Regions from separate parts of the Aeribacillus sp. FSL K6-3256 genome, predicted to be linked through region 2. Evidence: riboswitches for the same ligand, from Rfam matches in the RefSeq annotation. Region 2 holds a riboswitch; each other region holds the start of a gene.
The links. Region 2 has a riboswitch for thiamine pyrophosphate ahead of thiC (phosphomethylpyrimidine synthase ThiC). Riboswitches for the same ligand answer to the same signal wherever they lie in the genome.
Positions count from the first base shown of each region.

Region 1 (4,085 bases), 650 kb from region 2:
CTTTTGTTAAATATCCGCCTTTAAAAGAACGAATTTCATATGAGCTTAAAAACGCTTTTGGTTCTATTTCATTGACAAGTTTTAAAAATTCTTCCTCCCGAGACCGTTTGGCAACAACTTCCAAACGATACCTAATCGAATTCATTCCTTCTCCTTGAAAGACCGTAACCCCAAAACCAGCCTCCCTCAATTTTTTTACTAATCCGGAATTTTTATCCATTAAATTCACATTGTATGTTACATATCCAAAAGCCAGCTTTTTCTCCAGTTCACCGCCCAACAACAGCCCTGCACCAAAACCGATAATATATGCACTAATATTGTAAATATTAGATAAATCTTGAAAAACTATTCCTAAAGCGACAATATAAATCGCTGCTTCTAGCAAACCTATACCAGCAGCAGCCTTTGTTTGATTTTTCACTAACAAAATAGTTCGGATCGTCAATACTGGTACATACAATAATTGCAGCAAAAAAATAAAAATTGCTTGTAGAAACATGTTGCCTAGACACTCCTTTGTTCCATCATACTATAAATTATTTTCAAAAAGAAAGAGCTATCATAAACTCAAAATCTGAGATTTGAAACTACATTTTTACAATTCATCTTGATCTGTTATTATGCTTCGAAACTTCCTTTTTCATGCGAATAGGCTGGCGCTTGAAATACATCGCTGTTCTCCATACCCACTCCAACGGCCCTAATTGAAAATATTTAAACCAAATATGGCTGATGATAAGCTGCACGGCAAAAATTGCGAGTGCAAGCCAAAAACCGGCGAAGGGGTATACTTTACCGTACAATCCCAATCCGTAATGATAAAAAATATATGTACAAATAACAGATTGCATGATGTAATTTGTCAATGACATGCGTCCAACAGGCGCAATCTTCTTAACAATTTGCCGACAGATTGGGTGAAAATATAAAAATATGAGAGAGATCACATAAAACAACATGAGAAATGGTGCACCGAACACCATGTAAAAACTATTTTTAGCGGTGACCGCAAAAATATTTAACGGAAGCCCAATGATAAGCCCGAAAAACCAGATGGCTGTTAATAACCTTCGATGCTTCTCCGGTTCTTGAAAAAGCTTTTGTTTCGCAAATATCATGCCAACTAAAAACATGCTGATATATGGGAGCATGTTTATTATATAGACAAGCGGTTGAAAAGGCCACATGCCAGACATAGACATGTAAAAAAGCCGATCATGAATACGCTGATGGAAAATATCAGTAAAACTTCCGTTTTGATATGAATGGATTGCGTTTCTTGCCTCCTCTTCCAGTAAGGCAGCCTGCTCTCTTTTTTGGACTAAAGCATCCTCACCATTGGATACAGCCGTCATCAAACCAATAAGGAGCAAATATAAACTAAATAAACATACAGTCCATACCAAAAGGGTTTTCCAGGAACACTTCCGGAAAAAAAGGAGAAGAAACCCCAGCACAGCATAATCCATTAAAATGTCTCCATCCCAAATGAAAAATGAATGAATTAGTCCAAATACAAAAAGCACCACCAGTCTGCGTATATATATAGAAACAAAGTTCCTGCCGTTTCCTAAAGCCCGTTCCTCCATGATGATGATTCCAAATCCGAACAATAATGAGAACATTGTAATAAACTTCATTTGTACAAATATTTCCAAAATATTTTTCGTTAGAAAATCCCATGTTCTCCATGTTTCAGTAAAAAAATTTTCGCTGCCTATTTGGTATAAATATACATCTGGATAGCTGAAATGCGCCATATTCACAAGTAAAATGCCAAATATCGCAGCCCCCCGCACCACATCCACTACTTCATAACGCTCACGTTTAAGATTCAAACCAAAACCCCCATTCTGAAAAAAGTTCTTATTGTTAACGCCCTTTTTTCATTACTTTTTGTCCAAAGGCTGCATTTCAGCTTTATCGTGTTTAAATTTATTTGAATATAGCGAAAAAAGAATGACAATTTTCTTATAGTCTATTATGATAGACATAAGATTCGAATATCAACAGATCCACAAGGGGAGCTATATGCTGAGAGTGGACGGATATTTCGTCCAGACCCTTTGAACCTGTTAGTTAATGCTAGCGTAGGGATGTGGAAGTATACTGATCCATGATACAGCCTTTTTCCCCCTTATGGATATTTGTTGATAGCAAATAATATACAGGGGGTTTTATTTTTGGAAAAAAATCGCTTATTACTATTAATAGAAGCAGCAATCTTTGCAGCATTGGCAGTTATACTTGATCTTCTCCCTTCCATTCAATTATCATCAGCCATTTCTATATCCATTGCCATGGTGCCTGTACTCATATTATCGTTTCGATCCGGTGCAAAGATTGGCTTCATTTCCGGCTTTTTATGGGGATTATTGCAAATTGTATTAGGTGATGCATACATCCTGACGCCTGTTCAAGGCTTCATCGACTATTTTCTAGCTTTTTCCTTTATCGGTTTAGCCGGTCTTTTCAGCAAAACTATCCAAAATAAGCTGAAAGATGGAAAGAAAAGCTCTGCTCTTGTTTTCATCATCTTTGGCGTCTTCATCGGAGCTTTTGCACGTTATTTTTGGCATTTTATCAGCGGTGTCTTTTTCTTCGGAGAATATGCACCAGAAGGAATGTCAGCGGTCGTTTATTCTTTGATCGTAAACGGCATTACGATGATAGGAGCCTTTGTATTATGCGCTGTCGTTACTGTTATTCTCATTATGGCGGCGCCAAGATTGGTTGTAAAATAAACAAAATCATCCTCTGCAAAACATGCAGAGGATAATTTTGTTTATAGGGTAAATACTTTCGTTTCAACAGTGTATTTTTTTAATTTTTCACGGCTTACATGAAAACCGATCCCCGGGTTATCAGGCAAGGCAATTTTTCCATTATAAACCGATATTTCCGGTTCAATAATATCTTCTTCCCAATACTTAGATGAACTGGATATATCTCCTGGCAGTGTGAATTGTTCAAGTGTCGCTAAGGCTATATTATGGGCCCGTCCAATCCCTGATTCAAGCATCCCTCCGCACCAAACTGGAACATTTTGCTCTTTGCAAAAATCATGGATTTTTTTTGCTTCTGTCAAACCGCCAACACGGCCGATTTTTATATTCATAATTTTGCAGCTTCGAAGTTCAACAGCCTTTCGAGCATCTTCGAAGGAACAAATACTTTCATCTAAACAGATCGGTGTGTCCAATTCTTTTTGAAGTTTGCTATGATCCACAATATCATCGTGCGCAAGAGGCTGCTCAATCATCATTAATTGAAACTCATCCAATTGTTTTAGATGATTTATATCTTTTAATGTATAGGCACTGTTCGCATCAGCCATTAAATCCAAGTTCGGAAAATGCTTCCGTATTTCCTTAACTACTTCAATATCCCAACCTGGTTTAATCTTTATTTTTACTCTCTTGTATCCTTCCTCCTGATATTGTTCAATAAGACTGATTAAATCTTTTATTGTTGGCTGAATACCGATGCTCACCCCAGCTTCAACTTCTTTTTTCATTCCCCCGAGAGCTTGTGAAAGAGGTATATTTTGCTGTTTTGCATATAGATCCCACACGGCACCTTCCAAAGCCGCTTTTGCCATATAATTTCTGCGAATAAAACGAAACGATTCAGCCAACTCACGAGGATGATGAAACGTCGTCTTTGATAAAATCGGAATGAGGAAATCTTCGATCATGTGCACAGTTGTTTTCACGGTTTCTTCTGTATACCATGGAATGGAAAAAGCAACCCCTTCTCCAAAACCGGCTGCACCATCATCATCCTTTACTTCTACGATCAACAATTCGCGATCGTGAATGTCTCCATAGCTAGTAGAAAATGGGGCTTTCAAACGCATCTGTAATATATGCAAAACAATTTTCTTAATTTTTATCAATTAAGAGCATCTCCTTTTTTAAACAAGCTCTCAGCTAAGTTCGACAAAATCATTGCCATTCGCCAGAGGGCTCGATATTTCCCGGAAAATATTTCTTAAAATAGCGAATCCACTCGAACGTTTGTTTTACACTAATTATAAAATAAACGCTTTCTTAATGTAAAGGAGCAAGGGATTTCTTTAT
Region 1 is NZ_CP150188.1:3,239,712-3,243,796, forward strand. Features, by position in the region: gene NSQ84_RS15645 (DUF2179 domain-containing protein) at 1-502, opposite strand, end outside; gene NSQ84_RS15650 (DUF418 domain-containing protein) at 606-1,841, opposite strand; TPP riboswitch at 2,014-2,117, shown strand; gene thiT (energy-coupled thiamine transporter ThiT) at 2,187-2,747, shown strand; gene menC (o-succinylbenzoate synthase) at 2,789-3,898, opposite strand.
Region 1: another riboswitch for thiamine pyrophosphate. It lies ahead of thiT (energy-coupled thiamine transporter ThiT); the one in region 2 lies ahead of thiC (phosphomethylpyrimidine synthase ThiC).

Region 2 (4,085 bases):
TGTTTTTGCCGATGTCAACGTCCGCGATGTCGATGGATAAAATTTCAAAGGCTGTTCCTGAATCGAGTCCTTTGTTTAAAACTGTTTGTGAAATCATATCAGGGTTTTCCAGCACTTTTTTATGATCATCAGAAGAACCAATGGTGCTGACAATTCCTTCACCTACACGTGCGATAATCGTTTCTTCCCCGGCACCGCCAACAAGCCGGTCGATATTGGCTCGCACCGTGATGCGGGCTTTTGCTTTCACTTCAATTCCGTCCATGGCAACACCTGCAATAAACGGGGTTTCGATTACTTTCGGATTTACGCTCATTTGAACGGCTTCAAGCACGTCTCTTCCCGCTAAATCAATCGCAGCACAACGTTCAAAGCTCAATTCAATATTGGCTCTTTCAGCTGCAATTAATGCGTTGACAACTCGATCGACATTTCCTCCTGCCAAATAATGGCTTTCCAATTGATTCGTTGTGACATCAAGGCCGGCTTTATGCGCTTTAATTAACGGATTGATCACTCGACTTGGAATGACTCTGCGCAGCCTCATTCCAATAAGAGTCAAAATACTGATGCGAACGCCAGCTGCTAGAGCAGAAATCCAGAGCATAATCGGCACAAAAGAGAACAAGATGCCAAGCAAAATAAGACCTAATACGATAAGACCTAGTAAAAGAAAAAATGATACATCCATGTGACATACCTACCTCCTATTCATTTTCATTAATAGCTCTTACAACAATTCGTGAGCCTTCTACTTTAACAATTTTCACTTTTTTTCCTTTCTCAATATACGTCCCTTCTGTCACAACATCCAATCTTTCCTCTCCATCGGTCATTACTGTTCCTGCCGGCCGTAAAGCAGTCACAGTTACACCCGTTTTCCCAATTAAATCTGTACGATTTTGATTGGATACATAACCTTTCTCCGTGCTGATTGAATCATTTAAAATAATTTTTTTAAACCATTTCATACGCTTACCAATCACCTTTGACAAAATGAATATTGTGAATATCGAAATGGAACCGGCAATAAAAAGAGAAACCGCCATATGTCCTATATGATCAGCTGCTAAAAATAAACTTAAAAGGACTGAAAGAAAACCGATTGCTCCAATAATTCCTCCTGGAACAAACAACTCTGCAATTATAAGCAGAACCCCAAGCACGAACAAAACAACCGTTTCCAATCCCGCAAGCCCTGCAATAAAATGACCGAAGAAAAACAAAAACAGCGCCAATAGTCCAATAAAACCAGGAATGCCAAACCCAGGAGTGTACAATTCTAACACAAATCCTAAACCGCTAATCGTTAATAATATCGGAATGGTATACATGTTTGTTACAAAACGGGCTATTTTTTCAGCAAACGTCTCCTCAGTCTCTTGGATTTTTGCACCTTCCATTCCGATCGATTTCAAAAGCTCTGCCCGGCTTTTGGCGATGCCTTCACCATACCCGACTTCCATCGCTTGTTTTGCTGTTAATGTTAGTAATTCTCCTTTTTCTGCACCATATTCGGGCATATTCAAGCTGCTGTCTACCATCGCCTCAGCGAACATAGGGTCTCTGCCATGAAGCTCAGCAGCATTTCTCATCTCTGCTTTCCAAAACGATTGCACTTTTACTTCTGCAGCATTGCCATTGGAGTCAATGACAGCCGCTGACCCAATGGTACCGCCAGGATGGTAATATATTTGATCAGCCCTTAATGCTATATAAGCCCCTGCGGAAATCGCATGTTTATTTACATAAGCGATTGTTTTGATATCTGTATCCATAATCATTTTGCCTATTTCTATCGCTGCCTCTAAAGCACCGCCAGGAGTGTTCAATTCAAAAACAATGACATCCGCCTTTTCTTTTTCCGCCTCCTGAATGGATCGTTTAATAAAATGCACCAATCCTTTTTCAATTGTATTTTCAATCGGAATAAAATAAACTGTTTTCCCTTCAGCTGATTTGGCATCAAAAGACGCACAAATAATCGACAAGATGAGCAGCAGAGCGCAAATAGCGAAAAACTTATTGTTTGATTTCAGGCCTCTCCCCCCTTATTTTTTGCCTAATATTATTACGGACAATTGCGCAGAAAGTTTCAAAAATCAACAATTCTGCAAACAAACATGAAACGAAAAAATATTTTCATTATTTTTCATATTATGTTACTATTAAAAAAAATATATAACCATCTACTAGGGGTGTCCAATTAGCTGGACTGAGAGAAGAACGCGCCTGAAGTTCTTCAACCCTTTGAACCTGATCTGGATGATGCCAGCGTAGGGAAGTAGGTAGCGGGAGTATTTTATTGCCTTCTTTTTCTATATTGAATTGATCGGGTTCGTGCTAAAGCGAACCCGTTTTTATTTTTCACGTCCCATCTCCCCTCCTATTTTTCTATGCACATCTTCAGATAAAAAAATGGAGGAGGAGAAAAATGAAACATTATTTCGAAAACATGCAGTTTCCAGCAAGCAAAAAAATTTATGTGACTGGGTCGAGACCCGATATTCGGGTTCCGTTGAGGGAAATTCAATTAACTCCCACGAAAACGGAAGCGGGAACGTTTGAAAATGAACCTGTAAAGGTTTATGACACGAGCGGTCCCTATACAGATCCTGATTTTCAGGCAGATATTCATAAAGGTTTGCCGGCTGTGCGCAAACAGTGGATTTTAGACCGTCATGATGTTGTAGAATATGACGGGCGCCAGGTAAAGCCTGAAGATAATGGATTTCGCAATTGGGAAGATCACAATATTGCCACACCTTTTCATCGAAAGCCTTTCAAAGCAAAAAAAGGTGCTGTCGTTACACAAATGCACTATGCAAAAAAGGGGATCATCACCCCAGAGATGGAGTTTGTGGCGATTCGTGAAAACATGGATCCTGAATTCGTTCGTCAAGAAGTCGCTGCCGGCAGGGCCATTATTCCGTCCAACATTAATCACCCGGAAAGTGAACCGATGATCATCGGCCGGAACTTTCATGTAAAAATTAATGCCAACATTGGCAATTCAGCTGTAACATCGTCAATCGAAGAAGAAGTTGAGAAGATGCTTTGGGCCATCCGCTGGGGCGCTGACACAATTATGGACCTGTCAACAGGAAAAAATATTCATGCAACAAGAGAATTTATCATCCGCAACTCGCCCGTGCCGGTTGGAACCGTCCCGATTTACCAAGCGCTCGAAAAAGTAAATGGCGTTGCTGAAGATTTAACATGGGAAATTTACCGTGATACATTAATTGAGCAAGCAGAACAAGGGGTCGATTATTTTACTATACATGCCGGCGTGCTGCTTCGCTATATCCCTTTGACCGTCAAACGGACGACCGGAATCGTATCCCGCGGCGGTTCGATCATGGCGCAGTGGTGTATGGCGCATCATCAAGAAAACTTTTTATACACTCATTTTGAAGAGATTTGCGAAATTTTAAAAACATATGATATTGCCGTTTCATTAGGTGACGGCTTGCGTCCCGGATCTATTCGAGATGCCAATGATGAAGCGCAATTTGCCGAATTGAAAACGCTCGGTGAATTGACGGAAATCGCCTGGAAACATGATGTCCAAGTCATGATCGAAGGCCCTGGGCACATTCCGATGCATAAAATTAAAGAAAATGTTGATTTAGAAAATGAAATTTGCAAAGGGGCTCCTTTTTATACCCTCGGTCCATTAACGACCGATATTGCTCCCGGCTATGATCATATTACGTCAGCCATTGGAGCAGCCATGATCGGCTGGTACGGAACGGCCATGCTATGTTATGTAACTCCGAAAGAGCATTTAGGCCTTCCCAATAAAGAGGATGTGCGCCAAGGTGTTGTTGCTTATAAAATTGCAGCCCATGCCGCAGATTTGGCAAAAGGGCATCCAGGCGCCCAAATAAGGGATGATGCTTTATCAAAAGCCCGTTTTGAATTTCGCTGGAACGACCAATTTAATCTTTCTCTCGATCCTGAACGGGCACGCGAATATCATGACGAAACTTTGCCGGCAGAAGGAGCGAAAATTGCCCATTTTTGTTCTATGTGCGGTCCAAAATTTTGCTCGATGAAAATTTCCCACAATTTAAGAAAAA
Region 2 is NZ_CP150188.1:2,592,822-2,596,906, forward strand. Features, by position in the region: gene floA (flotillin-like protein FloA) at 1-691, opposite strand, end outside; gene NSQ84_RS12500 (NfeD family protein) at 708-1,991, opposite strand; TPP riboswitch at 2,185-2,300, shown strand; gene thiC (phosphomethylpyrimidine synthase ThiC) at 2,435-4,085, shown strand, end outside.

Region 3 (4,085 bases), 1.5 Mb from region 2:
ATTTTTTGGCTCTTCCGGTTGTTGATTTTCAACATCGTCTTGTTGGAATTATAACTGTTGATGATATTATTGATGTGCTGGACGAAGAGGCTTCTGACGATTACTCGAAACTGGCCGCTGTCTCGGATGTAGATTCATATGATCCGAATGCTGTTTCTGCTGCCAAAAAAAGATTGCCATGGCTTATTATTCTCCTATTTTTAGGAATGTTCACCGCCGGCCTAATCGGCCAGTTTGAAGAAACGTTGAACAAAGTGGCAACTTTAGCGCTCTTTATACCATTAATTGCAGGGATGGCTGGAAATACAGGAACACAAGCTCTCGCTGTTGCCGTAAGAAGAATTGCAACAGGCGAAGGCACTTCCGAACGCGTGTGGAAAATTATTCTCAAAGAAGCTGGAACCGGCTTGATTACCGGAACAGTATGCGGAATTGTTGTTGCACTGACAATTTTTATTTGGAAGCAGAAATTTTTCTTAGGACTGCTAGTGGGTCTTTCCATATTGTCAACGCTGACTGTTGCGACAATTGCCGGGGCGTTTGTTCCTCTTGTCATGCACAGGCTTCGCATTGACCCGGCTGTGGCCTCCGGTCCATTTATTACAACGATTAATGATATGATCAGCATTTTGATTTATTTTGGCATGGCGACACTATTTATGAACTATTTGCTCTAACAAAATTAGCTAAAGGAGGCGCAATATGGAATCACATGCAGTAACCTCTCTTGTCATCGTGCTGGTCGGCGCTTTTTTAACCCCGATTTTGCTGCATCGGTTCAAACTGACATTCATTCCTGTCGTCGTTGCGGAAATTATTGTCGGATTAATCATCGGGAAAACGGGATTTAATTTAGTGCAGGAAGATGTATGGCTGGCAACTCTCTCAACGCTGGGATTTATATTTCTCATGTTTTTAAGCGGGCTTGAGATTGATTTCACCATTTTCTCCAAAGAGAAGAAAAAAGAAGAAAAGCTGCCCAACGGAAAAAACGCTCCTCATACTTTTTTGGTTGCGTCAATTGTTTTTCTTGGCATTTTCGTTGTTTCATTACTTTTATCGTATTTGTTAATGTGGATGGGATTTATCCGCAATGCCTTTTTCATGACGTTAGTGATTTCAACGATTTCTTTAGGAGTAGTAGTGCCGACGCTGAAAGACGAGCAGATTATGAAAACAAACATCGGCCAAATTATTTTGCTGGTGGCTGTCATAGCCGACCTTGTCACCATGATTTTGCTGGCGGTTTTTGTCTCCTTAAACAGCGAAGGAGAAAGCAATACATGGCTTCTGCTTCTTTTGTTTGCAGCAGGCGTACTGCTTTACTTCATTGGCAAAAGGTTTAAAAGTCGATCCTTTATTAAAACGATGTCAAAAGGAACGGTTCAAATTGGAACAAGGGCGGTTTTTACGTTAATTCTCGCACTTGTAGGTTTATCGGAAACGCTTGGGGCAGAAAATATTTTAGGCGCCTTCCTTGCGGGAGTTTTAGTCTCGCTTTTATCGCCTAATTCAGACTTGGTGCAAAAGCTAGATTCGTTTGGTTACGGTTTTTTAATCCCGATCTTTTTTGTCATGGTAGGGGTGGAATTGGATTTATGGGAATTGATCAAAGATCCGAACCTTCTTTTGTTAATTCCTTTGTTATTTCTCGCCCTCTTGATCTCAAAGTTTATTCCCGTTTTTGTGCTGAGAAAATGGTATGATACGAATACAACGATTGCGGCGGCGTTCTTGTTGACTGCTACTTTATCATTAGTTATTGCGGCAGCTGAAATTGGACAGCGAATCGAACTGATTGATAAGCAAATGGCTGACGCATTAATAGTAGTTGCCGTGTTAACAAGCATTATCACGCCGATAGGATTTAAAAAATTATTCCCCAAAAAAATGGCGGTGCAGCCAAAAAAGAAAATTGCTTTTATTGGTGCAAATCAAATGACCCTTCCAGTCACAAGGGAATTGGACAAAAATTTGTATGAAGCAACCGTATATCATACACAGCAAGACAAAATTGAAAACGGGACTGCTCAATCGGTGTTTAAAATTGAAGAATTGAAAGACTATTCGATAGAATCATTGAATGAACACCACATAATGGAAGCTGATATAGTAATAGTGGCTACTGGGGATGAAGAAAGAAATGCGGAAATTGCGACATATGCAAAAGAATGCGGCGTAGAACAGGTCATCGCCTCTATTTCTTCCCCGGAGTTGGATCAAGCATTAAAAGAAAAGGGGATCAGCGTATTTTCCGTCATGCTGTCAACAAAAACGCTGCTCAGGGCTTTGATCGAATCGCCTGGCGTTATGCGGATCTTAACAAACCAAGACAACTCTCTTTATCAAATTAATATGAATAACCGAAAATATGATGGAATGAAGCTTCGATACTTTCCGTTTACAGGAGATTGTATCTTTGTCCGGATTTTTCGAGGTGAAGATTCCATTGTGCCTCACGGCGATACCGAATTGAAAAAAGGGGACCGCTTGATTGTAACGGGTTCCCGCAAATATGTAAATGAGTTAAAAGATGAGCTGGAATTTAGCAAATAATATTTGCAAACAAAACAAATTGTGATAGCATGAAATTAGTATGAAAATTTAATAAGCATCCACTAGGGGAGCCTTTGGAAAGGCTGAGATTAAAGTGTTGACTTTAAGACCCTTTGAACCTGATCTGGATGATGCCAGCGTAGGGAAGTGGGAATTTGAAACATATGTCTGATATTCCATTACCACTTTCCAGCAAGGAAGGTGGTTTTTTATTGTTTCCAGTCTCACCCTTGGACAGCTGCTTTCCAGTTTTGAACCTTGAAAGACGAGTGTGAGCGTCTTTCTCATGAAAGGAATGTACAATGTTGGAGCTTCATGCCGTAACAGACGGAACAAAACCAGTCAACGAGCTAATACGCATAATTTTGTCCATATCAGATCATGTTGATTACGTTCATATACGAGAAAAAAATAAAAGACCATGTGAGATCATTCATCTTGTAGAACAGCTTTTGGCAAACGGGATAAGGAGAGAACAGCTTGTTATCAACGATCGGCTCGATGTTGCGCTCCTAACAGGCGTTCAAAATGTTCATCTTCCGGGAACCGGCCTGCCGGTAAAAAAAGTGAAAAGCGCTTTTCCGCAAATAAAAGCCGGTGTCAGCGTCCATTCATTAGATGAAGCGGTAAAAGCAGAAAAAGACGGAGCAGACTATTGTTTTTTCGGAAACGTTTTTGAAACGAACAGTAAAAAAGGACTTCCGGCAAAGGGAACAGATTTGCTTGGGAAAATCGTTGGACACGTCAATATTCCTATTATCGCCATCGGTGGGATCACGCCTGATAATATGCAAAAGGTTTTAGAAAAAAAAGCAAGCGGTATTGCCGTTATGTCCTATATCTTTTCTTCGAAAGATCCAGAGAGCGCTGCCAAACTTTTCAGGAAAGGGGAAGCTTTTTAAAATGAACGTTTTTGATGTTGGAATCATCGGGGGAGGGGTCATCGGCCAAGGGATCGCCTATGAGCTATCAAAAGCAGGGCTGAAGACCGCCGTGTTTGAAAGCGGCGAAATCGGAGGTAAAGCGACATCCGCTGCAGCAGGAATGCTGGGTGCCCATTCTGAAAATGAAAAAAGAGACATATTTTTTGAGCTATGCTTAGAGAGCCGAAATTTATATCCGAGCCTTGCAAAAGAATTATTGGAGCAATCTGGTGTGGATATTGAGCTTGTGCAGGAAGGCATGTATCGGCTTGCATTTACTGAGGAAGAAGGCCGCTTTCTGCAATCGCTTGCAGATGAGAATGAACTAGAATGGCATTCAAGGGAAAACGTACTGGCAAATGAGCCACATGTTTCTGAAGACATTGCGGGAGCTCTTTGGCTTAAGCATGACGGCCAAGTGAAAGGTTCATCTGTTTGCCACGCATATGCGAAAGGCGCTAGAAAATATGGTGCATCTATTTTTGAACAATGTCCTGTTTTCGACGTGATTAAAGAGGGAAAAGCATACAAGCTTGTCACTTCCCAAGGAGTTTTTATATGTGGAAAAGTCGTCGTTTCAAGCGGAGTTTGGAGTGGCTTTTTCTT
Region 3 is NZ_CP150188.1:1,083,677-1,087,761, forward strand. Features, by position in the region: gene mgtE (magnesium transporter) at 1-677, shown strand, start outside; gene NSQ84_RS05290 (monovalent cation:proton antiporter family protein) at 703-2,556, shown strand; TPP riboswitch at 2,611-2,719, shown strand; gene tenI (thiazole tautomerase TenI) at 2,859-3,458, shown strand; gene thiO (glycine oxidase ThiO) at 3,460-4,085, shown strand, end outside.
Region 3: another riboswitch for thiamine pyrophosphate. It lies ahead of tenI (thiazole tautomerase TenI); the one in region 2 lies ahead of thiC (phosphomethylpyrimidine synthase ThiC).